DNA from 3 places in the Duganella hordei genome. Region 3 is predicted to be linked to each of the others. Evidence: predicted binding sites of a transcription regulator. Region 3 holds the regulator's gene; each other region holds the start of a gene.

Region 1 (10,189 bases), on a different contig from region 3:
CGGCCTTGGCCAGCACCGCCTTGTTATCCGGCTGCGCCAGCTTGATCTCGATCGACGTCGCGACAAATATCGATTCCGCCTTGGTGCGCGGCGCGGCGCCGAACACACCGGCCATCGGCGGCTTGTTGACGGTGTCGCGCGCCTTGTCCAGCCAGGTTTGCGCGCTGGCCGTGTCGCCCTGCTTCATGCTCAGGAAGGCCATGCCGTATTGCCCGGCGGCCTTCAGCTGCCAGTTGTCCTGCCCCATCTGGGTCTGGAAAAACTGCTTCGCTTCGGCATAGCCGTTGGACGTCTGGTCCTGCAGCACGCGGGCGCGCGAACGCACCAGGTAAAAGTCCAGGCTGTCCTGGCGCTGCTTGTACGGCTGCTCGCGGATGCGCGCCTGGATGTCGGCGATGCGTTCGGTGGTCAGCGGGTGGGTCAGCAGCCAGGCCGGCACCAGATCGCTGTAGTTGCGGGTCGAATTCTGCATTTGCTGGAAGAAGGCCACCATGCCCGACGTGTCGAAGCCGGCCTCGCCCATGATCTGGAAACCGATGCGGTCGGCTTCGCGTTCGGCATCGCGGCCGAAGTTCAGCTGACGCTGGATGGCCAGGCCCTGGCCGCCCAGGAACACGCCCATGGCCGCGTCGCCGCCGGCGCGGGACGCCAGCGCGGCCAGGATCATGGCCGCCAGCGGTATCAGCGCGTCCTGCTTCTGCTGGCCGATGGAGCGGGCGATGTGGCGCTGGACCACGTGGCCGATCTCGTGGCCCAGCACCGAGGCCAGCTCGGACTCGTTGTTTGCCGCCAGCAGCAGCGCCGAGTGCACGGCGATAAAGCCGCCCGGCAGCGCGAACGCGTTCAGCTGCGGATCGCGCACGACAAAGAAGTAATAATCGAAATTGGCTTCGCCGCGCGCGCCGGGGCGGGCCGCCACCAGCGCGTTGCCGAAGTTGTTCATGTATTCGAGGATGGGGCCGTCGTCGAGAAAATCCTTGTCGCGGCGGATGTCGCGCATGATTTCCTCGCCCAGCTTGCGTTCCATCAGCGGCGACAGGTCCTGGCGTTCGGTATCGCCGAGCGAAGGCAGGTTCGGGATCTTGGCGGGCGCCAGCGCGTTCTGCGCCATCGCCACCGGCATGGCGACCAGCAGCGCGGCGGCGGTCAGGCGCATGCGCAGGGAGCGGGGGAATCGTTTTTCATTCACGATGCTATGATACCCGCAACTCGCGCGCTTACGCACAGCGCTCTCCACTGAATTATTTTGTTACGTTTCGATCATGACCACACCCGCAAATCCCGCCGAGCAGCTGACCCATTTCGACGCCTCCGGCCAGGCCCACATGGTCGACGTCGGCGCCAAGGCCGAAACGCACCGCATCGCGCTGGCCAGCGGCACCATCCGCATGAAGCCGGAAACGCTGGCCATCATCACCGGCGGCACGGCCAAGAAAGGCGACGTGCTGGGCATCGCCCGCATCGCCGCCATCATGGCGTCCAAGCGCACCAGCGACCTGGTGCCGCTGTGCCACCCGCTGGCGCTGACCCGTGTTGCCGTCGATTTCGAGACCGACGTCGCCAATTCCAGCGTCCACTGCAAGGCCCAGGTGGAAACCTACGGCAAGACCGGCGTGGAAATGGAAGCGCTGACCGCCGTGCAGGTCGGCCTGCTGACCGTTTACGACATGTGCAAGGCCGTGGACCGGGGCATGGTGATGACCGACATCCGCGTGATGGAGAAGCATGGCGGCAAGTCGGGCGACTGGAGCGTGACCAGCCAAGCCATTGCTGCCGACTAAATCTGCTGGATACCGCCGTCGACAAACAGCTCGATGCCATTGACGAAGCTGGAATCGTCCGAGGCCAGGAACACCGCCGCCTTCGCGATCTCGTCCGGATCGCCAACGCGTCCCATCGGGATCAGCGAGGCCAGGTGGTCGAGGAAGCCCTGCTGCTGAGAAGGATCGTTGCCGACCAGTTCCACCAGGCCTGGCGTTTTGATCGGACCGGGGCTCAGCGTGTTGATGCGGATGCCACGTCCCTTCAAATCCAGAATCCAGTTGCGCGCAAACGCGCGCACCGCCGCCTTGGATGCCCCGTAGACACTGAACGCTTCGGTGCCGCTGCTGCCGGCGGTGGAGCCCGTCAGGATGACCGAGGCGCCATTTCCCAGCAGCGGCAAGGCGGTCTGGACGGTGAACAGCGTGCCCTTCACATTGCGGGAGAAGGTGTCGTCAAAATGCTCTGCCGTAATCTGGCCCAGCGGCAGCATAGTGCCGCCGCCGGCGTTGGCGACAAGTACGTCCAGCTTGCCATGCCGGTCGCGAATGTGATCGAACAGTTGCTGTAACTGCGACTGGTCCGTGGAGTCGACGCGCATCCCTTCGGCAGCGCCGCCGATGGCGCTGACCGCAGCGTCGAGTTCCGTCTGCCGGCGGCCGGTGATGTAGACCTTGGCGCCTTCGCGGACGAAACGCTTGGCCATGGCCAGGCCGATACCAGTGCTGCCACCAGTGATGACTGCAACTTTTTGTACGAGTTTCAACGTCATGATGATCTTCCTTTAAAGTGGATGGAGTGCGAGTGAGTATGCAGAGGAACAACCGGCCCGATAAGGCAAGCGCGGCTCACAACATTTATGCTTTAATTGCATGAATCAATCACTCGGCGTCCCCAGATGAATAAATTGCTATGGATGCATTGCCTGGTTCGGGCTGTGGAGACCGGCAGCTTTTCGGCCGTGGCGCGCGAATTGGGCATCGGCCAGCCCAATGTCAGTCGCCACATCGGGTCGCTGGAGCGCATGCTGGGCACCAGGCTATTGAACCGGTCGACTCGCCAGCTGACCGTCACACCCGACGGTCAGCGCTATTACGAATTGGCCCGGCAGGCGATGGATGTCATCAATCAGGCGGAGTCCGAGGCGCGTGGACAGCAAAATCCGCATGGACTGCTGAGGGTGGCGTGCGCCCCCACCCTGGCGGTGGAACAGATCGTCGATTCACTGCCGGAATTCATGGCCAGGTTTCCGGATGTCGAGGTGGAATTCAGGCTCAGCGACAGCTTCGCCGATCTCATCGCCGAGGGAGTGGATGTGGCGATACGCGGTGGCGCGCTGAAAGACAGCGCGCTGCGGGCACGGCGGGTTGGAACCTCGGAGCGCGTCTGCATCGCCGGTGCCGCTTATCTGGAGCAGCATGGCGTTCCGAGCCAGCCCGCCGATTTGCTGCAACATCAATGCATCATCTATACCCTGCTCGCTGAAGAAGGACGGGGCTGGGCATTCACTAACGGCGAGGTGCACGTGACGGGCCGCCTCAAGCTCAACAGCCTGGAGGGGGTGCGCCGCGCGGCGCTGGCGAACATGGGCATAGGCTATTTGCCGGCGTGGATGGTCGCCCATGAGCTTCGCAGCGGCAAGCTTCAACTTGTCCTGGGCGATCATGCAAAGAAATCGCCGGTCAATGCGGTGTATTCCGCTGACCGGCTACTGCCACTGCGCGCGACGGTCTTCATCGACTTCATCGCCGCCTTGTTCGCCGCCACGCCGGGACTGGACGGGCTGCCCTTGTCCAGGACGCCAGACTAAAGCACGCCGCGACCAAATCGCAACTGCTCGTCTTGTCTGATTGTTACCTTCACATGGCAGGTATATAATTGATGTCACGGAAGTAATTATTTGACGCAGGCCTCACGAAAGAATTTGCATGAGCAGCACTCCTCCAGCAGGCGAAGCCAAGACTCAGGAATACGAATTCGAGCAGATGAACCTGCAGGTAGGCGGCAGGATACAGTTCATTACTCACCGTACCATCAAACCCATCCAGCACTTCTCCACGCTGATAGGATGGTCCAAAGACGAATACATGATCGTCAAGGTGCCGTTCGAGAATGGCGCACCGATCGCGCTCAACGATGGCGACAAGCTGACGATCCGGGTCTTTTCCGGCGTGAACGTGTGTTCGTTCTCGTGCGTCGTGCAGCGCGTGTTCCCCAGGCCGCTGTTTTATGTCCACCTGTCGTTCCCGGTATCGATCCAGGGCACCAGCCTGCGGGCGGCGATGCGGGTCAAGGTCGATATCCCGGCGCAGGTGACGACGCCGGTCGGCACCACCTCGGTATTCCTGGTCAATCTGAGCGTTTCCGGCGCGTTGATCGAGTCGGCCAAGAAGCTGTCGGAAGACGACGACCAAGTCGGGCTGTCGTTCTACCTGATCGCCCAGCCCGGCAACCGGCAGGTGCGCATCAACCCGCAGGCGACGATACGCAATATCAACATGGTCAAGCCGGCCACCGGCGACAAGCCCGACGTGTTCACCTACGGCGTGCAGTTCATCGACCTGGATCCGGTTCACTACACGATGCTGCAAAACCTAACCTACGAAGCGCTGATCGCCGACCGCCAGAAGATCGTCTGATGCGTTTTGCATGGACGAAAAAAAACCCGGCATCAGCCGGGTTTTTAGCTCAAACATCCATTAAGGCAGGATGTTGTTCTTCGTGATGGCAGCCTGCGCAGCCGTATTGGTCACGGTGGTGGTGGCTTTCCAGGTCAGGTTGGTTGCGCCAGCCGCGATGGTCGGGGTGTAGACAATGGTCAGGCCATCGACGCCAGTACCCAGACCGGTACCCAGGGTCAGCGTGATAATACCCTTGGCAACGGTAGCCGAAGCAACTTCCTTGGTGGTGGTAAATGCGGCAGGGATGCCGTTGGTGCCCATGTCGCAAGCGGTCAGGATGCCGCCGGCTTCCTGGGCGCAAACAGCAACCGCGGTTTTCAGCGAATCAGCAGCGCCCTGGGCGTTGGCGATCTTGGCTTTGACGGTGTAGTCGCTATACGCAGGGATTGCCACGGCGGCCAGGATACCGATAATGGCAACCACGATCATCAGCTCGATCAGGGTGAAGCCGGCTTGTGCTTGTTTCTTCATCATTTTCATGGATTTCATTTTTCTACTCCTGGTTGGGGTACATCAATTTTTTGTTAGGTAGTTCCCTATGAGCAATTGCTGTGCCAGGGTCTTTTTACTCGTCAATCAAACTAAAAACCGCCAAAAGCTGCCATTTTTTGTCAGTTTTCATGACGCAATTTGTCAATGCATTAAGTGACTGACAAATTTTGTCGACTGCTGGCAAAAAAAAACCCGGCCAAGGCCGGGTTTTTCGTCCATCAACCATTAAGGCGTTACGTTGTTCTTCGTGATGGCAGCCGCCGCAGCCGTGTTGGTCACGGTGGTGGTGGCCTTCCAGGTCAGATTGGTTGCACCAGCTGCGACGGTTGGGGTGTAGATAATGGTCAGGCCATCGACGCCGGTACCCAGACCGGTACCCAGTGTCATGGTGATCACGCCTGCAGCGACGGTTGCGCTGGCAACTTCCTTGGTCGGGGTGAAGACTGGGATGCCTGGCTTGGTATCGGAACAATCGGTCAGCGTGCCGCCGGCTTCCTGCGCGCACACGGCCACGGCGGTTTTCAGCGAATCGGCAGCGCCCTGGGCGTTGGCGATCTTGGCCTTGACGGTATAGTCGCTGTACGCCGGGATCGCCACAGCCGCCAGGATACCGATAATGGCAACCACGATCATCAGTTCGATCAGCGTGAAGCCAGCCTGTGCTTGTTTCTTCATCATTTTCATGGATTTCATTTTCGACTCCAGGGTGTGTTGAGCATCAAAATTTTGTAGAGCACCTAGCTATGTGCAATTGACGTGCCAACCCTTTTTGCAAAGAAATCCCGCTGAAAACGCTAGAAACTGCCGTTTTTTGTCGGTCCGACTGCCCTTTTTTGTCAGCCGGTACGCCGCAATTTGTCAGCTGAGCCCGCGACTGACAAATTTGGTCAGGCGATGCGGAAGGCCATTTGGGTTCCGCTGAGATCGATCAAGTCGCCCGGGTGCAATCGTTGCGCCGCCTGCTTGCCCAAGGCGACGCCGTTCACCAGCGGCGCCACATCGCCTTCCGTGTGGACGATAGAATACGCATCCGGCTGGCGATGGATCACCACCACCTGCACGCCGGCGCGGCCGAGCGTGGTCTGCGGCTTGGTCAGCGCCACCTGCTTGCCGGCATTATTGCCATTTAATACTTCGATTTGTGCCAGCAACGGTGCCGCCGCCGCCATCGGCCGTACGCCGTCGGCCACGAACTCGACCTGGAACTTGGCCATCTTGATCACATCCTGGTGCTGCAGGAAATGCTTGCCGATGCGATGGCCGTTGACGAAGGTGCCGTTGGTGCTGTGCAGGTCCTCCAGGAAGGAGTCGTCAAGGATGGTGACGATGACCGCGTGTTCGCCGCTGACGGCCGGATGCGTCAGCACGATGTCGTTGCGCGGGTGACGGCCGATGGTCATCCGCTCCTTGCTCAGTTGTACTTGCTGTTCTACCTGCCCATCCCGCGAGATGATGATCTTCGCCAATCTGGTCTCCAAAAGAAAAAGCCCCGTGTGGCCTTGCGACGATCTTGAGCGTCGCATGCGCACATGGGGCTTTTTTATTCCACATTCAAGCTGGCTGTTATTACAGCATGGCTTTCAGCAGACGCGCCATTTCGGACGGGTTCTTGGTGACGGTGATGCCGCAAGCTTCCATGATTTCCAGTTTGGCTTGTGCGGTGTCAGCGCCGCCGGAGATCAGCGCGCCGGCGTGGCCCATGCGCTTGCCCGGAGGAGCGGTAACGCCGGCGATGAAGCCGACCACTGGTTTCTTCATGTTGTCTTTGATCCAGTAAGCCGCGTTGGCTTCGTCCGGGCCGCCGATTTCGCCGATCATGATGACCGCGTCGGTGTCAGGATCGTCGTTGAACATCTTCATGACGTCGATGTGCTTGAGACCGTTGATCGGGTCGCCGCCGATGCCGACTGCCGACGACTGGCCCAGGCCCAGCGCGGTCAGCTGACCGACTGCTTCATAGGTCAGGGTGCCCGAACGCGAGACCACGCCGATGCGGCCCTTGCGGTGGATGTGGCCTGGCATGATGCCGATCTTGATTTCGTCAGGGGTGATCAGGCCTGGGCAGTTAGGGCCCAGCAGCAGGGTCTTCGAGCCAGCTTTGGCCATGCGGTCCTTCAGGGCCATCATGTCGCGGACTGGAATGCCTTCGGTGATGCAGATGGCCAGATCCATTTCAGCTTCGACAGCTTCCCAGATCGCGGCGGCCGCGCCTGCAGGCGGCACGTAGATCACCGACACGTTTGCGCCGGTTTCTTTTTTCGCTTCGGTCACGTTGGCGAAAATAGGAATGCCTTCGAAGTCTTCGCCGGCTTTCTTAGGATTCACGCCTGCCACGAAAGCAGCTTTGCCGTTCGCGTAGTCGCGGCACATGCGGGTGTGGAATTGACCGGTCTTGCCGGTAATACCTTGGGTAACGACTTTGGTATCTTTATTGATCAGAATGGACATGTTGATTCCTTAATTAAGCTTGACCGGCAGCGGCTGCTACAACGCTCTTCGCTGCATCTTCCATGGTGTCGGCTGCGATGATAGGCAGACCGGAATCGGCCAGCATCTTCTTGCCCAGGTCTTCGTTGGTGCCCTTCATGCGCACCACCAGAGGCACCTTCAGCGAAACGGCTTTCGATGCGGTGATCACGCCTTCGGCGATGACGTCGCAACGCATGATGCCGCCGAAGATGTTCACCAGGATGGCTTTCAGGCCTGGGTTTTTCAGCATGATCTTGAACGCTTCGGTCACTTTCTCAGCCGTTGCGCCGCCGCCCACGTCCAGGAAGTTGGCCGGCTCGCCGCCGAACAGCTTGATGGTGTCCATGGTGGCCATGGCCAGGCCGGCGCCGTTCACCAGGCAGCCGATGTTGCCGTCCAGCGAGATGTAGGCCAGGTCGAATTTCGATGCTTCGACTTCGGCTGGATCTTCTTCGTCCAGGTCGCGGTAAGCCAGGATTTCCGGCTGGCGGAACAGCGAGTTGGCGTCGAAGTTGAACTTGGCGTCCAGTGCGATGACCTTGCCCGAACCGGTCAGGATCAGCGGGTTGATTTCGGCCAGCGACGAATCGGTTTCCCAGTAGGCTTTGTACAGGCCTTGCAGGTTGGTGACCGCGTCGGCGATCGAACCTTCCGGCACACCGATCTTGGCGGCGATGCTGGCGGCTTCAGCGTCGGTCAGGCCGACGGATGGGTCGATGGCGATCGAGTGCAGCAGTTCTGGGTGGGACTCGGCAACTTCTTCGATGTCCATGCCGCCTTCGGAGGAAGCCATCAGGACGACGCGCTGCGATACGCGGTCGGTAACCATCGACACGTACAGTTCTTTCTTGATGTCCGCGCCTTCTTCGATCAGCAGGCGGCGTACTTTCTGGCCTTCAGGGCCGGTCTGGTGCGTGACCAGCTGCATGCCCATGATTTGCTCGGCGTATTCTTTGACTTGCTCCAGCGACTTGGCTACTTTCACGCCGCCGCCTTTACCACGGCCACCGGCGTGGATTTGTGCTTTTACAACCCAGACCGGGCCGCCCAAGGTTTCAGCAGCTTTGACTGCTTCTTCCACGGACATGCACGGAATACCGCGCGGAACCGTCACTCCGTATTTTCGGAGGATTTCTTTGCCTTGATACTCATGGATTTTCATGCTGGCTTCCCTTCTGATGCTGATGTGTAAAAATCGGTTGATAGTGCGAAATGTGTGTATCTAGTAAGCAGAGATTGCTACGCGCCACCTGGTGCTGCTTTGACCACCCAGCGCGGGTAAAACTGCGCCACTGCTCCGCCGTCGGTGCGCAGGGCATGGCATTTGTCGAGTTGAAAAGGCTTGTGGCGCGGCACGCCGTTATCTTCGGTAGCCGCGTCGTTGGTCGACCAGACATCGTTGGCAAACGCCTGCACCGCGGCCGTCGGCAGGATCTGCGCCAGTTCGGTCAAGTGGGTGCAGCCGGAAATACCGGCCAGGCGTTGCTTGAGCTCGTGGCGGAAACCCTTCATCAGGTTCAGGCCGACTAGCTGTTGTTTGTAATCGGGAGCAATGGTGTCGCAGTGGCCGGGATACGGAACGGCATCGGATGCGGCTTCGGCATCGACGATGGTCAGTTGCAGATCGACGGTCAAACGCAAGTGCAGGTCATGCAGGGGGGTGCCGCCAGCGCGTGGGCCCGAGGCCAGCACGGTGTCGTGCACTTTGATATCGGTGATATGGGCGTCAAGATCCCACAGGCCGTCATCGCGTGCGTACGCTTGGACGGCAATTGCGCGCGTGTGCCGGAGCGCACGTCGGGTAACTGGGGTTGACAGGGACATAAGACCGATGCCGCTCTCGCGACAGAAATTTAGTAAGCAGCCATGTGCTGAAACGCACGTGTCCGCAGCTTCTACGGACAACTACCGCACCTGCGGCGCTGCAAAAACCCCAAAAGTGTAGCACATCAAGACCGCCAGTTGCGCCAGAACATATGTTTTGACCACAAAAATGGGCGTTTCGAGGTTGTTTTTACAAGAAATTCATCAATCGTATTTCAGTCATGGAAACATTGTATGGTGCGTTGCGGCAGCCGCTCAGTCGCGCTTAATCATCCTCCGGCGCGCCTTTTAACGCGGCCTGGACGGCGCGCTGGGAAAATCCGCGCTGCAGCAGGAAGCGCATCTGCTTGTTGCGTTCCTGCGGATCGGCGGCCACGGTGCCGAACTTGCGGCTCCACACTTCCTGGCAGCGCTCGGTCTCGCCTTCGGCCAGGCCGGCCTTCAGTTCCTGCAACTCCTCGCCCTTGATGCCGTGGCTCTGCAGCTCGGCGACGATGCGGCTGTTGCCAAAGCGCGCGGAGCGGCGGTGGATCAGCGCTTCGGAAAAACGCTCCTGCGACAGCCAGTTGTTCTTTTCCAGCAGGTCGAGCAGGGCTTCGATGTCGTCGCCCTCTTCCGCGTAGCGCGACAGCTTGCGGCCCAGTTCCAGCCTGCTGTGTTCGCGCATCGACAGGAATCGCAGTGCGCGTGCCTTCAGGCTCAGTTGCGGTGCTGCCATAAAACCCTCTGCACAATGAGAAAACCACCGGCAGCATAAGCGGCGCGGTGGTTCGGGATGAAGCGGACGTGGTGCTTATGCCGCGTCGGCCTTGTCGGCCTTGTCCGCTTTGTCGGCCTTATCGGCTTTGTCGACGGACTTCAGCTTGACGACCGTGTCGCCCTTGTCAGCGGCCAGCGGCGGCAGTGCGCGCACGCCCAGCGATTCGCGAACCTTGTTTTCGATTTCCCATGCCAGCTCAGGA
Region 2 (10,189 bases), on a different contig from region 3:
CGTTGTCGTAGCCGCCTTCGGTCAGTTTCTCGATGCCGGCCACGCTGCCGTCGCCGTTGGCGTTGCTGAAGGTGACGGTCATGCCCTTGCCGGCGACCAGGAATTCGTCGTCGGCCAGCCGTATCACCAGGCCTCCCCGGGTTTCGGCCTCGGCGCTGTCGGTCTTGCCCCACTGGTTGACGAAGCTGACTTCCAGCGCATATCCGCCCATCGTGGTCTTCACCGGCAGCAGGTCGACCACGCCGTCGTACGATACCGGCGCCTTGAAGCCGCGCATATTGCCGCTGCCCTGGTATTGGTTGATCAGCGGCGTCAGCTGGCGCAGCACGCGGTAGGCCTGCGGCAGCGACTCGGTCTTGCCATCCTTGATGTCCTCGATGCCGAACGGCGAGAAGCCGAACGCGTCCAGCTCGCCCATCATGAAGAAGGCGTTGGCGCCGTTGTTGGGCCGGCCCGCATAGTTGGCTTCCGGGATGAACAGCGGATTGTCGGGACGCTTGAACAGTCTGGCCCAGTCGGCGAAGTTGGGGAAGTAGGTGTCGATGGCGATCAGATCGACGGCCGGCGCGCCGGCCTTCCAGATGTCGAACAAGTGCGGCAACGGGCCGGCGCTGGGATATTCGCCCGGCTTCTTGCCCGGCCGGTTCAGCGCCACGTTCACGTACGCCGGCAGCGCATAGGCGGCCTTGCCGGCCGCCGTCATGCTGTCGACAAAGGCGGCGTAATACCAGGCCTGGAAGATTTCCTGCGCGGCGATGCTGTCGCCGAACACTTCGGTCCATCTGCCCGCCGTGCGCTTGCCGTGTTCCGCCCACAGCGCGCGCAGCGCCGGATGCAGGCTGTCCTGGTGCGCGGCCAGGTAGGCGGTCAGCGCCGCCGGCACCGGGCCGGCGAAGGCGGCTTCGGCCTGCGGGCTGTAGTCGCGCACGTCCGGCAGCATGCCGATTTCATTTTCCACCTGCACCATCACCACAGTGTGCTGCGGGTCGGCCTGCTTCAGGTGGGCCAGCATGGCGCGGTAGGCCGCCGTGTCCGCCGCCAGCGTGCGGGCGTCGAACGGCGACAGCAAGTCCTGCGGCACGCCGGCGCGGCTGCGCGCGCGCGGGAAGCGCTGCTGGTCGTGCTTGACCCAGGCCGGCACGTAGGTGGACATCGAATTCTTCCACGCGCCAAACCACAGCAGCACCACGTGCATCTGGTGCGCGCGCGCCTGCTTGAGCATGCCGTCCAGCACGGTGAAATCGAAGCGGCCTTCCACCGGCTCGATCTGGTCCCACTCGACGGGCGCGATCACCGTGTTCAGCTCGGCCGTCTTCAGCGCCGGCCACAGCTTGTCCAGGTAGGCCAGGCTGGAGGCCGACGAGTTGTGCAGCTCGCCGCCCAGCATCAGCAGCGGCTGGCCGTCGACGATCAGTTGCGTGGCCGTACCCTGCTTGCGCAGATGGGGGATCGTCGCCGCCTGGGCGGCAGCGGCGCCGCAGGCCAGCAGCAGAGCGCCGGCGCAGAGGCCGTGACGGCCTGTCCAAAATTTCATGGTTGTCCTCGTCTGTAAAAAAAATCCACCGCCACTGGAGGGCGGCGATGGATAAGATCCGCCTGAACAGGAACAGGCGGCCTCGGAGCGAGCTGTTTAGAACTTGGCGCGCAAGCCCAGCGAGTAGGTACGGCCTGGCGAGTATTGCGTGAAGTTGGCGTTGCCGAACTGGAAGTAGCCGCGACGCGAGTCGTTGTTCAGGTTGACGATGTCAAAGCTGAGCGTCGGCCAGTTATCCTTGTCGAACACTTCCGCCAGGTCGAGGCTCGACGAGAAGTCCAGCTGCTTGTAGTTGTCCGAGAACAGCGCCGCGTTGGTGATGCCGTTCTGGTTGGCCGTTGCAGTCTGGCTGCCCTTCGAGAAGGTGTGCGACAGGCGCGCCATGTAGCCGTGGTTCTCGTAGTAGACCGAGAAGTTGTTGGTGCGCTTCGGCACGCCCAGTGCGATGAAGCCGTTCAAGCCGTCGCCGCTGGCGCGCTGGGTGATGAAGGTGGCCGTCTCGTTGAAGCCCACGCCGCGGAACGGCAGGATCTTGTCGAGCGGCTGGACCCAGCCCAGTTCCAGGCCGCGGATGCGCAGGTCGCCATCGGCGTTGCGGGCACGGGTCAGCACCACGGTGGCCTTGTCAGGACCGCCGCGCGAATCGATGGCGGTCTGCTGGTTCGGCGTCAGCGTGTTGTAGTTGATGCCATAGGCGGCCAGCGCGCTGAATGGCGCGGTGACGTTTTCGTTGACGGTGAAGCCATCCACCTTCTTCTGGAACACGGTCAGGCTGACGTAGCCTTCGCGGCCGGTGTACCAGTCCAGGCCCAGGTCGATGTTATCCGACAGGTAGGGCTTGAGCGCCGGATTGCCCACCGAGCCGACGTCCGCCGACACGCCGGAGAAGTTCACGCCAGGACGCAGCGCGTTCGGGTCGGCGCGGGTCAGGCTGCGCGACAGGGCGGCGCGGGCCACCACGTCGCTGCGCAGGTTGAGCGCCACGGTGCCCGACGGCAGCGTGTTGTTGTACGTGGTTTCCTGGTACACCCACTGGTCGATGTTCGGGTATTTGCTGCCGTTCAGCGTCAGGTTGGCGTTGCGTGGATCGGTGATCGAGTTGAGCGAACCGACCGACTGCTTGGTGCGCACGTAACGTACACCGCCGTTGTAGCGCAGAGGGAAGCCGGACAGGTCATACTTGCCGTTGGCCTCCATGTACAGGCCGGTGGTCTTCTCGCCGATAAAGCCCGCCGCCGCGCCGGTCGACGAGGCGCCGCTCGATGGCGCATTGTCGTAATACTTCTGGTACTGCGCATCCTTGGCGAAGCGATCCCAGTCGACGATCGGACGGCCGTACGGGCCCGGCACGATGTAGCTGGCCAGCGCGCTTTGCGGAATCAGCGAACCGCCATAGGTCAGCGGCGTGGTGGCGCCGGCGGTGTAGCCGGTGCCGTAGCCAGGGTACAGCGCGGCGGCGCTGGCGCCCGGGGTGGAGGCGCCGTTGCATGGCGGCGCGCCGTTCGGTCCCTGCAGGAACACGCTAGGATTGTTGCCGCATACCGCGGCCTGCCACGCGGCCGAGTTGTCGGTGGCGTTGATGCGGCGGGTGATGTCATCGTAGGCGAGGCCGCCCTTGATGTTGAACTTGTCGTCACCCCAGGTCAGGTCGCCGTGGAAGCCCTTGGTCTCGGTCTTGCGGAACTCGTTCTGGATGTTGACGCGGCCCGTGTTCCACACATAGTTGGCCGGGTTGTTCAGATCCACATTGGAAACCACGGACGGAATGCCGCCGGTGTTGGTGTAGGTGACCGTGTTGCCGCTGTTCGGCGCGGTGATCGGATAGACGGTCGGCGCCTCGTGGGTGAAGTTGCTGCGCGTGTAGTTGACCTGCGCGTCCAGCTTCAGCGTGGGCGTGATCTTCCATTCCATGCCCGGGTTCAGGCCCAGCATGCTGACCTGGTCGTGACGGTAGCCGTGCTCGAAGAAGTTCTGGGTGTTGGCGAAGGTGCCGCCGGTGACGGTGCAACCGTCGCTGCAGTCGCTCTTGTCGACCGTCATGTTCAGCGGGATCATGCCGCCGTTGCGGACCGACCAGTCGTAGTCCATGCGCGTCATCTTGTCGTCGCGCTTGCTGTACATCGTGTCGACGTAGAAGTGCAGGTTTTCGGACGGACGGTATTCGGCGCTGAAGATGGCCGAGCCCTTGTCCTTGGTGCCGAAGTAGTCCATGGTGCGGCCCAGGCGCGGCAGGATCGCGTTGTCGATCTGCTGGATGGTCAGGCCGGGATTGTGCGCCAGCAGGAAGGCCTGGTCGATCACTGTGCCCGGCACCAGGCCGTTACCCGCGCCGGCCGGCACGGTGGCCGGGATGGTCCAGTTGCCGCCGCCGGTGTTGTTGCGGTTGGCGGCCGGGTTCTGTGCGGCCGACAGGTTGGCGTTGGTGTAGCCGACGGTTTCCCAGCCGGTGGTGTGGATTTGCTGGCGCGACAGGGCGATGCCGCCCAGGATGCCCCAGTTGCCGAAGGTCTGGCTGGCCATGAAGGAACCGCGGCCGCCGGTCTTGTCGGCGATCTGCTGCTTGGTGGCGGTGACGCTGCCGACCATGTAGCGGCCTTCCTTGTCGAATGGCCGCGCGCTGCGCAGGTTGACCACGCCGGCGGCGCCGCCTTCGATCATCTCGGCGGTCGGGCTCTTGCTGACGGTGAGCTTGGTGAACAGGTCGGTCGGCAGCAGGTCGAGGTCGACCTCGCGGTTGGTGTTGGCGCCGTCGATCGGGCCGGACGAGGCCACGGCGATCGGCGCGCCGTTCAGCAGGATCTTGGTGAAGCTGGAACCCAGGCCGCGGATCTGGATGGTCGAGCCTTCGCCGGTGATGTCGCGCGACACGCCCACGCCGGGAATGCGGCTCAGCGATTCAGCGATGTTCTTGTCGGGGAATTTGCCGAAGTCTTCGGCGTTGATCGAATCCTGGAAGCCGACCGCTTCCTTTTTGTCCTTGGCCGAGGACAGCAGGCTGTTGCGGTAGCCGCTGATCTGGATGGTCTGGATCGCGGGCGCATCGGCGGCGGGGGCCGGCGTTGCGGGAGCGGCGGGCGTGCCGTCCTGTGCATAAACCTGGGAAATCAGACTGGCCATGGCCGTCAGGGCGAAGGCGAATTGCCGGCGCGAACGGCGGCCTGGTGCTGGGTAGCTGCTTGACATTGATGTCTCCTCTTTGTAAGTCGTAATTTATTGCTTTTATATGGTAGCGCAACCATTTTGAGATCAATAAAAGTGGATGTCAACAAAAATCAGCAAAAAAAGCTATACGCTACCATTTGTTGCAATTGAGTCATTTTTCATCGCATACGATATCCCCGCCTTTTGCCACTGGCCTGTTTTACAATGCTGTCAAGGAGGCACTTATGACCATACATCTGGATCATCTGTTGGTGCCGTCGCGCGACAAGGTGGCGGCGGCGAAGATGCTGGCGGAGTTGCTGGATGTGCCGTGGTCCGCCACCGGCATCGGTCCGTTCGCGCCGGTGTTCGTCAGCGATGGCTTCACCATCGATTTCGACACCTGGCCCGAACCGATACCGCTGGCGCATTACTGCTTCCGCGTCACGCAGCAGGAGTTCGACGCTATCCTCGGCCGCATCCGGGCCGCCGGCATTCCCTACCGCAGCTCGGTGCACAGTCCGGTAGACTACAAGGTCGATACCTATCACGGCGGCAGCATCGTCTACTGGAACGAGCCGGACGGCCACCAGTGGGAAATGCTAACGGTAAGCTATGCACGACAATGAAACGGAGCAACGGTTGAAAACAATAGGGCTGATAGGCGGCATGAGCTGGGAATCGACGGTGCCTTACTACCGTCAGGTTAACGAGACAATCAAGGAGCATCTGGGCGGACTGCATTCGGCCAAGGTGGTGCTGTACAGCGTGGACTTCCATGAAGTCGAGCGGCTGCAGCACGCCGGCGACTGGGACGCGGCCGGCGCGCTGCTGGCCGGCGCGGCGCGCTCGCTGCAGGCGGCCGGCGCCGATTTCCTGGTGCTGTGCACGAACACCATGCACAAGGTGGCGCACGCCATTGAAGGCGCGGTGAACATTCCGCTGTTCCATATCGCCGACCCGACCGCGGAAGAAATCAAGCGCGCGGGCCACACCCGGATCGGCTTGCTGGGCACGCGCTTCACGATGGAGCAGGCGTTCTACAAGGACCGCCTGCGCGAGCGCCACGGGCTGGACGTGATCGTGCCGGGGCAGGAAGACCGCGACATCGTCCACCGCATCATTTACGAAGAACTGTGCCTGGGCCGCATCGTCGACGGCTCGCGCGACGAATACCGCCGCATCATCGCCGGACTGGTCGAGCAGGGCGCGCAGGCCATCATCCTCGGCTGCACCGAGATATCGCTGCTGGTCGCGCAGCAGGACGCGGCCGTGCCGCTGTTCGACACCACCGCCATTCACGCGCGCAAGGCCGCCGAATGGGCGCTGACTTCCATGGAGAAAAAATGAAACTGATAGGCATGCTCGATTCCCCTTACGTGCGCCGCGTGGCGGTGACCTTGCAGCTGATGGGGGTGCGCTTCGAGCACCAGTCGCTGTCGGTGTTCAGCACCTTCGAGCAGTTCCGCGCGATCAATCCGGTGGTCAAGGCGCCGACCGTGGTGGCCGACGACGGCACCGTGCTGATGGACTCCACGCTGATCGTGCAATATGCGGAAGCGCTGGCCATGCCGTCCAGCCGCCTGACGCCGACCATGCCGGCCGAACTGTTGCGCTCCCTCCGCGTTCTGGGGTTGGCGCTGGCCGCCTGCGACAAGGGCGTGCAGCTGGTGTACGAGCGCATGGTGCGGCCGTCGGAGAAGCTGCACCAGCCGTGGGTGGACCGCGTGACGGGGCAGATGCTGGCGGCGTTCGACGCGCTGGAAGCCGAGCTGCGCGCCCATCCGCTGTCCGTGGCCGACATGGACCACGCCGGCGTGATGACGGCGGTCACCTGGCACTTCATGCAGCAGATGTTGCCTGAGGTGGTGGCCGCCGCCAGCTATCCGCTGCAGGCCGAGTTCTCGCGCCAGGCCGAAGCGCTGCCAGCCTTCCGCGCCGCGCCGCATGGCGACAGCACTTATCAAGGTTAAAAACAATGCCCCTGACTTCTTACCTGAACACCAGCCCCGTCCTCGGCGACAACATTTTCCTGCACGCCTCCGCGCAAGTCATCGGCGATGTGCGCATCGGCCGCGACAGCTCGATCTGGTGCAACACCGTGCTGCGCGGCGATGTCAACAGCATCGTCATCGGCGAGTGCAGCAACGTGCAGGACTTCGCCATGGGCCACGTGTCGCACAAGAACGCCGCCAAGCCCGACGGCTCGCCGCTGATCATCGGCGACTATGTCACCATCGGCCACTCGGCGCTGCTGCACGGCTGCACCATCGGCAACGAATGCCTGGTCGGCATGGGTTCCATCATCATGGACGACGTGGTGATCCAGGACCGCGTGATGGTCGGCGCCGGCAGCCTGGTCTCGCCCGGCAAGGTGCTGGAGAGCGGCTATCTGTACGTCGGCCGCCCGGCGCTGCGGGTGAGGGCGCTGACCGCCGAGGAGATCGCCTATCTGAAATACTCGGCCGAGCATTACGTCCGTATCAAGAACAACTACCTGGCATAGCCGGCATCCGGCAGGTCTCATTGTTTCATAATAAATCTATTGTAAATTTTTCTATGTTTGCATATTATGTGGTTAATTTGTTATTTCAAATAATTAACTCACAGGGATAATCATGAAAAAAATTCGTGGCGCGGTTGTCGCGCTGTTCGTCTCATTGCTGTGTTCCGCTGCCGCCGGCGCGGCCACGATTTCCATCGATTTTGAGCATCTGCCAGGGGCAGATGGCGTTCTCGGTACGGCGGACGATGTTCCGACTGACAATACTTTTATGACTTCCTTGGATGAAAAATTTGCCGCAGTCGGCGTGCATTTTTCCCAGGGATCGCTGCTCCAGGACAGCTTTTACGACGGCAATCCACTCAATCATTTCGTCAGCTCGACCAATCCGATCGCTACGTTCTCGGTGCCGGTGTTCGGCATTTCGATGGACAGCAGGTCGTACTGGAGCGCGACGCTGACCGCGTTTGACAGCCACGGGAATGTCCTCGCGACGAATGTACTGTCGAGCTCCAGCGGCACGGTGAGCGTTACCAGCGCTGTGCCGATCTACAGTTTCTCGATCTTGCCACCGCAGCAGCAGCAGATCCTCAACCTGGATAACCTGGTGCTGACGACCGCGCCGGTGCCGGAACCGGAGCAGTTCATGATGATGCTGGCCGGCCTGGTGCTGGTGGCGGGATATGCCCGGCGCCGTTCGCGCTGATCGCCGCAGTAAAAAAAGCCCGGTTCAGTTTCGAACCGGGCTTTTTTGTTTGTACCGCCGGTACCGTCAGGGTCAGCCGTTCAAGGCGGCGCGGCCGAGGGCGGGATCGTCGGTGAAGAACCCGTCCAGGCCGGTGGCGATGTAGCGCTTGATTTCGGCGATGGAGCCGGCTTCGTTGCGCGCGGCGTCGCCGGCGTTGTTGCGGAAGTCCGCCGCGAGGAAGTGGTTTTCCGGACGGAAGGTCCACGGCTCCACGCGCAGGCCGGCCTTGTGCGCATCGTCCACCAGCGAGCTTGGCTGGTCGAGGCTGCCGTCTTTTTTCAGCGGAATCAGCGCACGCGTCGGCGGGGCGATCACGTCGGCGTACTGGGCGACTTCGCGCAGGCCTGCCGGCGTGCACATCTGCGCGAAGGTCAGCGTGCCGCCGGCCGCGGCGACATCCATCGGACGCACGTTCTCGCCGATGACCAGCTGCATCAGGCGCAGGTTGGCGCGGCGGCCCAGCTTGCCGCGCAGGTATTTCAGGTTGGCGATTTCGAACGACTGGATCTCGACCGGATTGCGCCGCGTGTAGTCGTGCGCCGCGAGGATGGACAGGAAGCGGTCCTCCAGCGGCAGGCCGACGCTGGCGAAATAGGTCGAGTGCTTCAGCTCCGGCACCAGGCCGATGATGCGGCCGCGCGCCGCCGCTTCCGCCGCCGTGAAGTCGATGATTTCTTCAAACGTCAGCACCTGGAACATGCCGTTGTACTGCGCGCTGCCGGGACGGTATTGCGGCAGCCGCTCGACGGCGCGCAGCGTCTTCAGTTCGGCCAGCGTGAAGTCGTCGACGAACCAGCCTTCGTGCGTTTCGCCGTCGATGGTCTTGCGCGCCTTGCGGCTGGCAAACTCGGGATGGGCGGCCACGTCGGTCGTTTCGCTGAGGAAGGCTTCATGGCGCGCGACCAGCACGCCGTCCTTGGTGCTGCACAGGTCCGGCTCGATGTAGTCGGCGCCGTCGGCGATGGCCTTGGCGTACGACCCCAGCGTGTGCTCGGGACGCAGCGCGCTGGCGCCGCGGTGGCCGAACACCAGCGGCGTCTTCGAACCTGCGCCCACCGGCGCGATGCCCGGCATGCCGGACAGGTCCGGCGTCGACGATGCCGCCAGCACCGAGGCCGGCATGATCAGCGATGCGCCGGCGGCCACCGCCGCCGTTTGAATGAAGCCGCGCCGCGACAGACGCTTCGGTAAATAAAGATTGTTCATCAGAAGTCCGCCATCAAAGTCAGGAAGCCCTGACGTGGTGCAATCGGGAATGTATTGTAAGTCCCGCTGGCCGCGCCGACCACCACATTCAAACTGCCTGCGCGATTGGCCAGGTTGCTGACGTTCAAGCGATAGCGCGCGTTCTTCACCAGGCCACCGTTGAGGAAGGGCAGCTTGCCCGATACGCCCAGGCTCATCAGGAAGTAGCTCGGCACGTCCAGGTCGTTGGTGTAGGTGGCGTAGCGCTTGCCGACGTAGTCGCCGATCAGCTGGAACTCGGTGTCGGCGACGCTCAGCGTGGCGACGAACTTGTTCATCCATTCCGGGCTGCCCGGCACGGCCTTGCCGGCCGTGGCCACGATGTCCTTGCCGTTGCTGTAGTTGTCCGAGTAGGTCGAGCGGTTGAACGACAGCGCGTCATAGAACGAGAACATGCGGCCGAAGTGCAGCGTGCCGGAGATGTCGATGCCGTCGGTCTTGACGCTGCCGACGTTGGCCAGCACCGGATTGCCGCCGATGATGGACGAGATCACCGGGGTCGGGCTGATCGTCAGCAGGCGGTCCTTGAAGTCGACGTGGTAGAGGTTGACCTGGCCGTCGACTGCGCTCAGCGCACCCAAGTCCAGCTGGTGGCTGGTGCGCATGCCCAGCTCGTAGGTGATCGAGGTTTCAGGCTTGGCGGTGGTCTTGAACAGGTCGAACGCCGACTGGCTCGCCAGGCTCCACGGCGAGGCGCCACCACCGCCGTAGGTGACGAACTGGCGCATGTTCTTTTGCACGTTGACGAACATCTGGTCCTGCGGCGTGATGTCCCAGCGCGCGCCCAGCTGCGGCAGGAACCATTTCTTGGTGATGATCTCGCCCACCGGCAGCGCCAGCGAACCGTTGGCGATCGCGCCCTTGGCCGGTTGCACCGGGAACTGGCCGTCGGCGAACTGCAGGCTCGACTTGAAGCCGGCCTGCAGCGCCAGGTCGTCGCGCATGCGCCATTCGTCCTGCAGGTGGATCTGGGCCACCTTGTTGTCGATCTGGCTGCCGTATTGCGTGATCAGCGGAT
Region 3 (10,189 bases):
CCGGCGATCAGCGCGAACTTCAGCAGCACCGGGCCGGCCAGCAGCACCAGCACCAGCCACCAGTTTTCCAGCACCAGGTGGACGTTGAGCAGCATGCCGATGGTGATGAAGAACAGCCCCAGCAGCACGTCGCGGAAGGGCTTGATGTCCTCTTCCACCTGGTGCTTGAATTCGGTTTCGGAAATCAGCATGCCGGCCACGAAGGCGCCCAGCGCGAGCGACAGGCCGGCGCGCTCGGTGATCCAGGCCGCGCCCAAGGTGATCAGCAGCAGGTTCAGCATGAACAGTTCCTGCGAGCGCCGCTTGACCACGATGGTGAACCAGGTGCGCACCAGCTTCTGGCCGAAGAACAGCAGCAGCGCCAGCACGATGACGGCCTTGACGCCGGCCCAGGCCAGCGTCTCGACCAGCGCGTCCGGCCGCTGGCCCAGCGAGGGGATCAAGATCAGCAGCGGCACCACGGCCAGATCCTGGAACAGCAGGATGCCGATGATCTTGCGGCCGTGCTCGCTTTCCAGCTCCAGCCGCTCTGTCAGCATTTTTGACACGATGGCCGTCGACGACATCGCCAGCGCGCCGCCCAGCGCAAACGCGGCCTGCCAGCCGATATGGATGTCGGCCGGCAGCTGGGTGGCGAGGGCCCAGCCGAACACCATGGTCGCGACGATGGTCAGCCCCACCTGCGCCATGCCCAGCCCGAACACGATGCTGCGCATGGCCAGTAATTTGGGCAGGGAGAATTCCAGCCCGATGGAGAACATCAGGAACACCACGCCGAATTCGGCCAGCGAGTGGGTCGCCTCGCTTGATTCGGCCAGGCCCAGCGCGTGCGGGCCGATCAGGATGCCGACGGCCAGGTAGCCGAGCATGGGCGGCAGGTGCAGCATGCGGAAAGCGACGACGCCGAGCACCGCGCTTCCCAGCAGGATCAGCGTTAATTCCAGCGGCGTAAACGTCATGTCAACATAGCCAGTAAAAAAATATAATTTCGTTGTTTGTGGGCCGATGCGGGGGTTATGTTGTGACTGGCAAGTTTTTTGCTTTCTCAATTCGGCTATACTTGGGCATGAGTGTAACCCATGAAAAAACAATGCTGAAAGCTTTTGACGCAAAAATGGCCGCCCACGCGCTGCGCCTGGCCCGCGATACGCTGCAAAACGAAGCGGAGGCGATCGCCGCCCTGAATGCCCGTCTGGAGACCGACGATAGTGTCGTTCAGGCAATTTCCCTGCTGCTGAACTGCAAGGGCCGCGTGGTCGTGTCAGGCATCGGCAAGTCCGGCCATATCGGCCGCAAGATCGCCGCCACGCTGGCCTCGACCGGCACGCCGGCGCTGTTCGTGCATCCGGCCGAAGCGGCCCACGGCGACCTCGGCATGGTCACCGCCGACGACGCCTTCATCGCCATCTCGTATTCCGGCGAAAGCGCCGAGCTGATGACCATCCTGCCGGTGGTCAAGCGCATGGGCAGCAAGGTCATCGCGATGACCGGCAAGCCGGGCTCCAGCCTGGCCGACATCGCCGACGTCCACCTGAACGTGGCCGTGGCCAAGGAAGCCTGCCCGATGAACCTGGCGCCGACCACGTCGACCACCGTCACCTTGGCGCTGGGCGACGCCATCGCCGTCGCGCTGCTGGACCTGCGCGGCTTCAAGGAAGAGGATTTCGCCCGCTCGCACCCGGGCGGCGCGCTGGGCCGCCGCCTGCTGACCCACGTGCGCGACGTCATGCGCAGCGGCGACGCCGTGCCGCAGGTGACCGCCGACGTCAAGCTGACCGACGCGCTGCTGGAAATCACGCAGAAGGGCATGGGCATGACCGCCATCGTCGACGCCGACGGCAAGCCGGTCGGCGTGTTCACCGACGGCGATCTGCGCCGCATGATCGAGAAGGTCCAGGACTTCAGCAAGGTCATCATCCGCGACGTGATGCACGCCAACCCGCGCTCGATCTCGCCGGAAAAGCTGGCCGTCGACGCGGTCGCCGTGATGGAGCAGTACCGCATCAACCAGATGCTGGTGACCGACGCCGACGGCAAGCTGGTCGGCGCGCTGCACATCCACGACCTGACCCGCGCCAAGGTGATCTGATGACTGAATTCACGTATGTCGAACGCGCCGCCCGCGTCAAGCTGATGATCTTCGACGTCGACGGCGTGCTGACCGACGGCAGCCTGCACTACGGCGCCGAGGGCGAGGCGCTGAAGACCTTCAACGTGCACGACGGCCTGGGCATCAAGCTGCTGCAGGAAGCCGGCGTACAGACCGCCATCATCAGCGCGCGCACGTCGCCGCAGGTGATCAAGCGTGCCGCCGACCTCGGCATCGCCCACCTGCACCAGGGCGGCCACGACAAGCTGACGCCGTTCAACGCGCTGCTGGAAAAGACCGGCCTCACCGCCGAGCAGGTAGGCTTCATCGGCGACGACGTGGTCGACCTGCCGATCTTGACGCGCGTCGGCTTCGCCGTCGCCGTGCCGAACGGCCGCGCCGAAGTGCTCGAGCGCGCGCACCACACCACCGTCGCCGCCGGCGGCCGCGGCGCCGTGCGCGAAGTGTGCGAACTGCTGCTGCACGCGCAGGGCAGCTACGAGCGCGTGATGGCGCAGTTCCTGGTTTGACGGGGATCAGTCATGCGTAAAAGAACAGCCCACCGCTGGCAGCTGACCGTCATCATGGTCGTCGGCGTGTTTGTCGCCGTCGGCAGCTTCTGGCTGGTGCAGGTGGTCAATCAGGCCGGCCAGGAAGCACAGGCCGACCAGCACCGCAACGAGCCGGACTACATCATCGACCGCTTCAGCCTCGTACGCATGAACAAGGCGGGCCAGCCGGCCTACATCATTTCCGGCGACAAGCTGACCCACCGTCCGGTCGACGACGCTTCCGACATCGACAAGCCTTACGTGCACAGCCTGGCGGGCAACCAGCCGCCGATGAATATCCATGCCGATACCGCGCATGTCGACCAGGGCAATACGCGGGTCCAGCTCAATGGTAATGTGGACGTCGTGCGCCCGGCCACGCCGCAAGCGCAGGCGATGCGCATGACGACCCCGGCGCTGACCGTCTTCCCGGACGAGGAAAGAATGGAAACCACGGCGCCGGTCGCGCTGGAAATGGGCAACGCGACGGCCAACGGCGTCGGCATGAAGGCCAACAACGCCACCCGCCAGGTGCAACTGGGCGGGCGCGGGCAACTGACCGTGCCGCCGCGCGGCCATTGAAAGAACCAATGATGAAGAATGGAATGATGATGAAAAAACTGATCCTGACGGCCGCGATGCTGCTGATGGCGGCTGGCGCGGCCCATGCGGAAAAAGCCGACGCCAACAAACCGACCAAGATCGATTACGACGATCTGCAGATCGACGACGTCAAGCAAATCAAGACGCTGATCGGCAACGTCGTGCTGACCCGCGGCACCTTGCTGATGAAGTCGCCGAAGGCGGTCGTGACGACCGATCCGGAAGGCTATAACTTTGTCGTGTTGACCAGCACCCCGGGCACGCTGGCCACCTTCCGCCAGAAGCGCGACGGTGCCGGCGACCAGTGGGTCGACGGCGAAGCCGAACGCATCGAGTACAGCGACAAGACCGACCTGGTCAAGCTATTTTCCAAGGCCAAGGTGCGCCGTCTCGAAGGCGGCCGCCTGAGCGACGAGGTCGACGGCGAATTCATTTCCTATGACAGCCGCAAGGAACAGTTCGCGGTCAAGAACACCGTCACCGGCGAGAGCAAGCCGGGCGCCGGCCGTGGCACGATGGTGATCCAGCCGGCGATCCGTCCGGCGGCGCCTGCAGCCTCGGCGCCTGCCGCCTCCGCCACCACGCCTACGCCGGGGAAATAAATGGAACCATCCTGCGGTAGCACCCTGATCGTCAAAGGCCTGCAAAAGACTTACGGCAAGCGCCAGGTCGTGCACGACGTTTCGCTGCAGGTCGAGTGCGGCGAAGTGGTTGGCCTGCTGGGCCCCAACGGCGCCGGCAAGACCACCTCGTTCTACATGATCGTCGGCCTGGTGCCGTCGGACGCCGGCACCATCGACATCAGCGGCACCGACATCTCCAGCCTGCCGATCCACCGCCGCGCGTCGCTGGGGCTGTCCTACCTGCCGCAGGAAGCGTCGGTGTTCCGCAAGCTGACCGTGGAAGAAAATATCCGCGCCGTCCTCGAAATCCAGAAAGTGGACGGCAAGCCTTTATCCAAGGCTGCAATTGATGAACGGCTCAATACCCTGCTGGCCGATTTGCAGATCGAAAAGCTGCGCGAAAACCAGGCGCTGTCGCTGTCGGGCGGCGAACGCCGCCGGGTCGAGATCGCGCGCGCGCTGGCCACCAATCCGCGCTTCGTGCTGCTCGACGAACCATTCGCCGGGGTCGACCCGATCGCCGTCATTGAGATCCAGCGCATCGTGCGCTTCCTCAAGGAACGCGGCATCGGCGTCCTCATTACCGATCACAATGTGCGCGAGACGCTGGGCATCTGCGACCGCGCGTATATCATCAACCAGGGCACGGTATTGGCTTCAGGCCGGCCAGACGACATCATCGCCAATGAGTCGGTGCGTCGCGTGTACCTGGGTGAACACTTCAGGATGTAGCCTTACCCCATGAAACAGTCATTGCAACTGCGCACGTCGCAGCACCTCGCGCTGACACCTCAGCTGCAGCAGTCGATCCGGCTGCTGCAGTTGTCCACGCTGGAGCTGCACCAGGAACTCGAACAGCTGCTGACCGATAACCCGCTGCTGGAGCGTCTCGACGACCCGCTGGACCGCTCGCTGCGGCTGCTGTCGGACGGCGCCATCAGCCAGCAGGCCCCGGTCGGCGACGCGCCGCCGGAAGGCCCGCCCAACGCGCAGGAAGCGCCGGCCGCCGACGCCGACAACTACGACGGCCCCGCCGCCGACACCGAAAGCACCAGCAGCGACGCCGACGTCGACTGGAGCGACGCCGGCCGCAGCAAGGCGCCCGACGACGAGGACGCGCGCCCGCAGCTCGAAGCCAACCACTGCACGCTGCGCGAGCACCTGATGGAACAGATGCGCGTGACGGTGCTGGAAATGCGCGACCGCGCGCTGGTCGAGCTGATCATCGACGCGCTCGACGAAAACGGCTACCTGGAGGAATCGCTGGAGGACATCCACGCCCGCCTGCCGGAGGAACTGGAACTGGACATCGACGAACTGCAGACCGCCTTGTCGCTGCTGCAGAGCTTTGATCCGATGGGCGTGGGCGCGCGCAACGCGTCCGAGTGCCTGGCGCTGCAAATCAAGCGCTTGCCGGGCGTGCCGATGGTGACGCGGCGCATGGCGCTGGCCATCGTTGAAAACCATCTGACGTGGTTTGCCCAGCGCGATTTCAACAAGCTGAAAAAAGCGCTGCTGTGCGACGACGAGGATTTGCGCGAGGCGCAAACCGTGATCCGCCAGTGCAATCCGCATCCCGGTTCGGCGTTCGCGTCGGACGTGTCCGACTACGTGGTGCCGGACGTCATCGTCAAGAAATCGCGCACCGGTTGGCAGGTCAGCCTGAACAACGACGTCATGCCGCGCCTGCGCGTCAACGCCATGTACGCCAACCTGCTCAAGCAGGGAAAAGGCGAGGGCGCGATGGGCGCGCAGCTGCAGGAAGCCAAGTGGCTGATCAAGAATATGCGCCAGCGTTTCGACACCATCCTGCGCGTCGCCCAGGCGATAGTAGAAAGACAAAAGAACTTTTTCTCGCACGGCGCGGTTGCCATGCGCCCCCTTGTGCTTCGCGAAATTGCTGATACACTGGGTTTACACGAGAGTACTATTTCTCGGGTAACAACTCAAAAATACATGCTGACCCCGCACGGCATGTTTGAGTTGAAATATTTCTTTGGTAGCCATGTCGCCACCGAAGCGGGAGGGGAAGCAAGTTCGACGGCGATACGCGCACTCATCGTGCAATTGACAGGAGCAGAAGACCCGAAAAATCCTTTATCCGACAGTAAGATTGCGGACATGCTGGGAGAACAAGGCATGGTGATTGCGCGACGAACTGTTGCCAAATATCGCGAAGCGTTGAAAATCCCGCCAGTCAGTCTCCGCAAGTCTTTGTAGTTACTTGGTTCCTGCGCGCCCGGTAGTAATGGGCCACGCACTAACCGTAAGAAGCGACATCATCTTTAGGAGTGTGTATGAATCTCACCATCAGTGGACATCATCTCGAAGTGACCTCGGCCATCCGTGAATACGTGCAGAACAAGCTCGAACGCGTCACACGCCACTTTGATCAAGTGATTGATATTGCTGTCATTCTGACTGTAGATAACCTTAAAGAGAAAGAGAAACGCCAGAAGGCTGAAATCAACCTGCGCATGTCGGGTAAAACCGTCTACGTGGAAAGCCTGTCCCAGGACCTGTACGCCGCCATCGATACGCTGATCGACAAGCTGGATCGGCAGGTCATGAAATACAAAGCCAAGGTCCAAGAGCACGGCCACGATGCGATCAAGCATCTCCCGGATAGCTACGAACCCGCTGCCGCCGCCCTATAACAACGGCCCCGGCACCACTCGACTAAGGGCGCATCGGCGCCCTTTTTTGAGGTAAGATAGTTAAACGTTTAACTTGATGAGCCCTCCCATGAAATCTCACCTGATTGCCAGCACGTCATTGCTTGGCCTGCTCGCCACCGGCGCGGCGCTGGCGTGCGAAGCGCCGCCGCCGGCCCGCATCGACATCGACGCCAACAGCTACTACTCGGACGCGCACCATTCCGTCATCGATCCGGTGCTACGGGCGCGCAACATCGCCAACACCAAGCCGATCGAAGACTTCCTGGCCGAGGTGGCGAAGGGCGCCACCGCCTACCAGCTCGACCCCAAGGCCAACGCGGCCGACGGCGCCTGCGCGCTGACCTGGCTGGCCAGCTGGGCCGGGCAGAAGGCCATGCTGGGCAAGCTGTCCAGCGAGCAGGCCTACTACGTGCGCAAGTGGACGCTGGGCGGCATGGCGCTCAGCTACGCGCGCCTGAAGCCGGCCGCCGGCGCCGCGCAGCAGCAGGCCATCGAAGGCTGGCTCAAGACGCTGGCCGACGCCACGATGGCCCACTCCGATGCGAAGAAGGGCGGCCGCAACAACCACTACTACTGGGAAGGCCTGGCCGTCACCGCGGTCGGCGGCGTGACGGGCGACCAGCGCTACCTGGGCTGGGGCCGCAAGGTGTTCGACCACGCGATGGGGCAGATGGCGGCCGACGGCTCGCTGCCGGCCGAGATGGAGCGCGCGGCCAAGGCGCTGCACTACCAGGTGTACGCCACCGTGCCGCTGGTGATGATCGCGTCGATCCTGGACCTGCATGATCCCAAGCTGGACCAGATCGTCAAGTTCACCGTTGCGGCGTCGGCAGATCCGTCGGGCATCGCCAAGGCCACCGGCTTCGAGCAGGAGCGCGTCGGCGTGCTCGACGTGACCACCATCTACGGCCGCCACGAAGGCAAGCCGCAGGAGGCGCCGGCAAAGAAGCAATGGCAGCCGCGCCTGGGCGGCGATCTCAATCTGCCCAATCCGCTCGAACATCTGGCGGCGCGGAAGTCGCAGTAGAATAGGGTTTTTCCTTCAGCCCTTTTTACTCATGAGCGAATACGTCCACACCAGCGTCGGCAACGGCACCGGCACCATCACGCTGGACCGGCCCAAGGCCCTGAACTCGCTGTCGCTGGCGATGGTGCGCGACATCACGCAGGCGCTGCTGGCATGGCGCGACGACAGCTCGGTGGCCGCCGTGGTCATCCGCAGCAGCAGCGAAAAGGCGTTCTGCGCCGGCGGCGACATCCGCTTCTTCTACGACGTCGGCCGTGGCTCGCCGCAGGGCGGCAGCGCGCTGCTGGAGGATTTCTTCAGCGAGGAATACGCGCTCAACCACCTGATTCATTTTTATCCCAAGCCCTACATCGCGCTGATGGACGGCGTGGTCATGGGCGGCGGCATGGGCGTCTCGCAGGGCGGCCCGGACTGCCGCGTGCGCATCGTCACCGAGCGCACCCGGATGGCGATGCCGGAAGTGAACATCGGCCTGTTCCCTGACGTGGGCGGCAGTTACTTCCTGCCGCGCGCGCCGGGCGAGCTGGGCTACTATCTCGGCCTGACCGGCGCGACGATAGGCGCCGCCGACGCGCTGTACGCCGGCCTGGCCGACCACTACGCGGCCGTGGCCGACATGGAGGTGCTGGAGGCGATCCTGGAGTCGACCGCAGGCGCGGAACTGCCGGAGGCGATCGCCGCCTTCGCCGCCCCCTACAGGCCGGCCGCGGGCAAGCTGGAGGCCGAGCGCGCCGCCATCGACCGCCACTTCGGCGCCGGCTCGGTGCCGGCCATCGTCGCCTCGCTCAAGACGGACGACAGCGCCTTCGCGCAGAAAACGCTGGAGATCATGGCCACCCGTTCGCCGCTGATGATGTGCGTCACGCACGAGTTGCTGAAGCGCGGCGTCGCTTCAAGCGTGGCCGACTGCCTGCGCATGGAACGCACGCTGGTGCGCCACAACTTCGAGGACGGCGAAGTGATCGAAGGCGTGCGCGCCCTCGTCATCGACAAGGACAACGCGCCGCAGTGGAAGCCGTCGTCGCTGCAAGAAGTAACCGAAGAGATGGTGCAGCGCTTCTTCCAGCCGGTGTGGCCGGATTACGCGCATCCGCTGCGCCACCTGGACTAGGCGCCGATGTCCGTCCAACTGGACCGTATCGACGTCCAGATACTGAACCTGCTGCAGGACGACGCGACGATACCGCTGCGCCGTCTTGCCGAGCTGGTACACGCCTCCGCCGCCACCTGCCAGCGCCGCATCGCCCAGCTGCGCGCCAGCGGCGTCCTGGTCAAGGATGTGGCGCTGGTCGACCGCGTGCGGGTCGGCCGTCCGCTGACGGCGTTTGTCACGGTGCAGCTGGAGCAGCAAAACACCGCGCTGCTGAAGATGTTCGAGTCGCTGATGCGCGAAGAGTCCGACGTCATGGCCTGCTACGAAGTGGCCGGCGAATTCGACTTCATGCTGGTGGTCACGGCGGCGTCGATGGAATCGTTCCAGGCGTTCACGCGGCGCGTTTTCACGTCGAACAACAATGTCAGCAACTACAAGAGCTTGCTGGCCATGAACTGCGCCAAGTTCGAGACCAAGGTGCCGCTGTGAAAATTGAATAATTCGTGCACCGCAAGGGGCAAGAATGCGATTTTGTCTCACGGCCGCTCGGTAAGATGTGCCTTCCATCTACACAGGAATGCCATCATGATCGACCACGTTTCCATCGGCACGCGCGAGCTCGCGCGCGCGACCGCCTTTTACACCGCCTGCTTCAACCCGCTGGGCTACAGCTTGCAGCACCAGGACGCCACGCAAGTGATCTACGGCGCCGACGGCGCGTGGAGTTTCTGCCTGTATCCGTCCAGCGGCGACGGCGTGCTGGCCGGCGACCGCGCGCACCTGGCGGTGTCCGCACCGAGCCGGCAGGCCGCGCGGGAATTCTTCCATGCCGCCATGAGCCTGGGCGCGATGGCGCTGCGCGAGCCGGGCCTGCGGCCCGACATCAACGACCGGTATTTCGGCACCATGATCAAGGACCCCGACGGCCACACCATCGAAGTGGTGCACTGGAGCCGATGATATTTTTGCTGGTCCTGGTTTGTTACTGCTCGCGGTGGCGCAGCACCACGCGCTCCGTGGCGTGGAAGTAGGCGGCCAGTTTTTCCGCCATGTAGACCGAGCGGTGCTGGCCGCCGGTGCAGCCCAGCGCCACCGTCAGGTAGCTGCGGTTGTCGGTCTTGAAGGACGGCAGCCACTTTTCCACGAAGGCGCGGATGTCGCTCATCATTTCCAACGCGCTCGGCTGCGCGTCGAGGAACTCGATCACCGGCGCGTCGCGTCCCGTCAGCGGGCGCAGCGTCAGGTCGTAATAGGGATTCGGCAGCGCCCGCACGTCGAACACGAAATCCGCGTCCATCGGCACGCCCAGCTTGAAGGCGAACGATTCGAAGAACAGCGTCAACGGCGCGCGTTCCGCCGCCACCAGGTCCTTGACCCAGGTGCGCAGCTTGTTGGCGCTCAGTTCCGACGTGTCGATCACGTGACCCAGCTGCTCGATATGCGACAGCCGCTCGCGCTCTTCCAGGATGCATTCGATCAGCGTGCGGCGCGCGGCGGGGTTCTGTCCCGGCCGCAGTTCGTGCGA

The links. The regulator sigma-54, encoded in region 3, starts transcription at its own class of promoters, with help from an activator protein. The targets are predictions, from matches to a motif close to TGGCANGNAANCTGCTTT.
Region 1: the regulator sigma-54 is predicted to act here: its motif matches at 4,982-4,999, upstream of ABWW33_RS10020 (pilin).
Region 2: the regulator sigma-54 is predicted to act here: its motif matches at 7,239-7,256, upstream of ABWW33_RS23935 (PEP-CTERM sorting domain-containing protein).

What each region holds. Positions count from the first base shown of each region.
Region 1 covers NZ_BPWI01000003.1:418,282-428,470, forward strand. Annotated here, with positions in the region: gene ABWW33_RS09995 (beta-barrel assembly-enhancing protease) at 1-1,156, opposite strand, end outside; gene moaC (cyclic pyranopterin monophosphate synthase MoaC) at 1,263-1,781, shown strand; gene ABWW33_RS10005 (SDR family NAD(P)-dependent oxidoreductase) at 1,778-2,533, opposite strand; gene ABWW33_RS10010 (LysR family transcriptional regulator) at 2,660-3,571, shown strand; gene ABWW33_RS10015 (flagellar brake protein) at 3,690-4,400, shown strand; gene ABWW33_RS10020 (pilin) at 4,461-4,931, opposite strand; gene ABWW33_RS10025 (pilin) at 5,160-5,627, opposite strand; gene ABWW33_RS10030 (FHA domain-containing protein) at 5,822-6,400, opposite strand; gene sucD (succinate--CoA ligase subunit alpha) at 6,501-7,382, opposite strand; gene sucC (ADP-forming succinate--CoA ligase subunit beta) at 7,396-8,565, opposite strand; gene ABWW33_RS10045 (DUF2889 domain-containing protein) at 8,643-9,227, opposite strand; gene recX (recombination regulator RecX) at 9,493-9,945, opposite strand; gene recA (recombinase RecA) at 10,021-10,189, opposite strand, start outside.
Region 2 covers NZ_BPWI01000012.1:103,330-113,518, forward strand. Annotated here, with positions in the region: gene ABWW33_RS23905 (GH35 family beta-galactosidase) at 1-1,534, opposite strand, end outside; gene ABWW33_RS23910 (TonB-dependent receptor) at 1,631-4,717, opposite strand; gene ABWW33_RS23915 (VOC family protein) at 4,921-5,304, shown strand; gene ABWW33_RS23920 (aspartate/glutamate racemase family protein) at 5,318-6,025, shown strand; gene ABWW33_RS23925 (glutathione S-transferase) at 6,022-6,648, shown strand; gene ABWW33_RS23930 (gamma carbonic anhydrase family protein) at 6,654-7,181, shown strand; gene ABWW33_RS23935 (PEP-CTERM sorting domain-containing protein) at 7,294-7,884, shown strand; gene ABWW33_RS23940 (glycerophosphodiester phosphodiesterase) at 7,957-9,132, opposite strand; gene ABWW33_RS23945 (TonB-dependent receptor) at 9,132-10,189, opposite strand, start outside.
Region 3 covers NZ_BPWI01000026.1:4,772-14,960, reverse strand. Annotated here, with positions in the region: gene ABWW33_RS30830 (monovalent cation:proton antiporter family protein) at 1-959, opposite strand, end outside; gene ABWW33_RS30825 (KpsF/GutQ family sugar-phosphate isomerase) at 1,091-2,089, shown strand; gene ABWW33_RS30820 (KdsC family phosphatase) at 2,089-2,619, shown strand; gene lptC (LPS export ABC transporter periplasmic protein LptC) at 2,632-3,222, shown strand; gene lptA (lipopolysaccharide transport periplasmic protein LptA) at 3,246-3,845, shown strand; gene lptB (LPS export ABC transporter ATP-binding protein) at 3,846-4,598, shown strand; gene ABWW33_RS30800 (RNA polymerase factor sigma-54) at 4,608-6,086, shown strand; gene hpf (ribosome hibernation-promoting factor, HPF/YfiA family) at 6,164-6,523, shown strand; gene ABWW33_RS30790 (alginate lyase family protein) at 6,612-7,571, shown strand; gene ABWW33_RS30785 (enoyl-CoA hydratase/isomerase family protein) at 7,603-8,682, shown strand; gene ABWW33_RS30780 (Lrp/AsnC family transcriptional regulator) at 8,689-9,153, shown strand; gene ABWW33_RS30775 (VOC family protein) at 9,250-9,624, shown strand; gene rapZ (RNase adapter RapZ) at 9,647-10,189, opposite strand, start outside.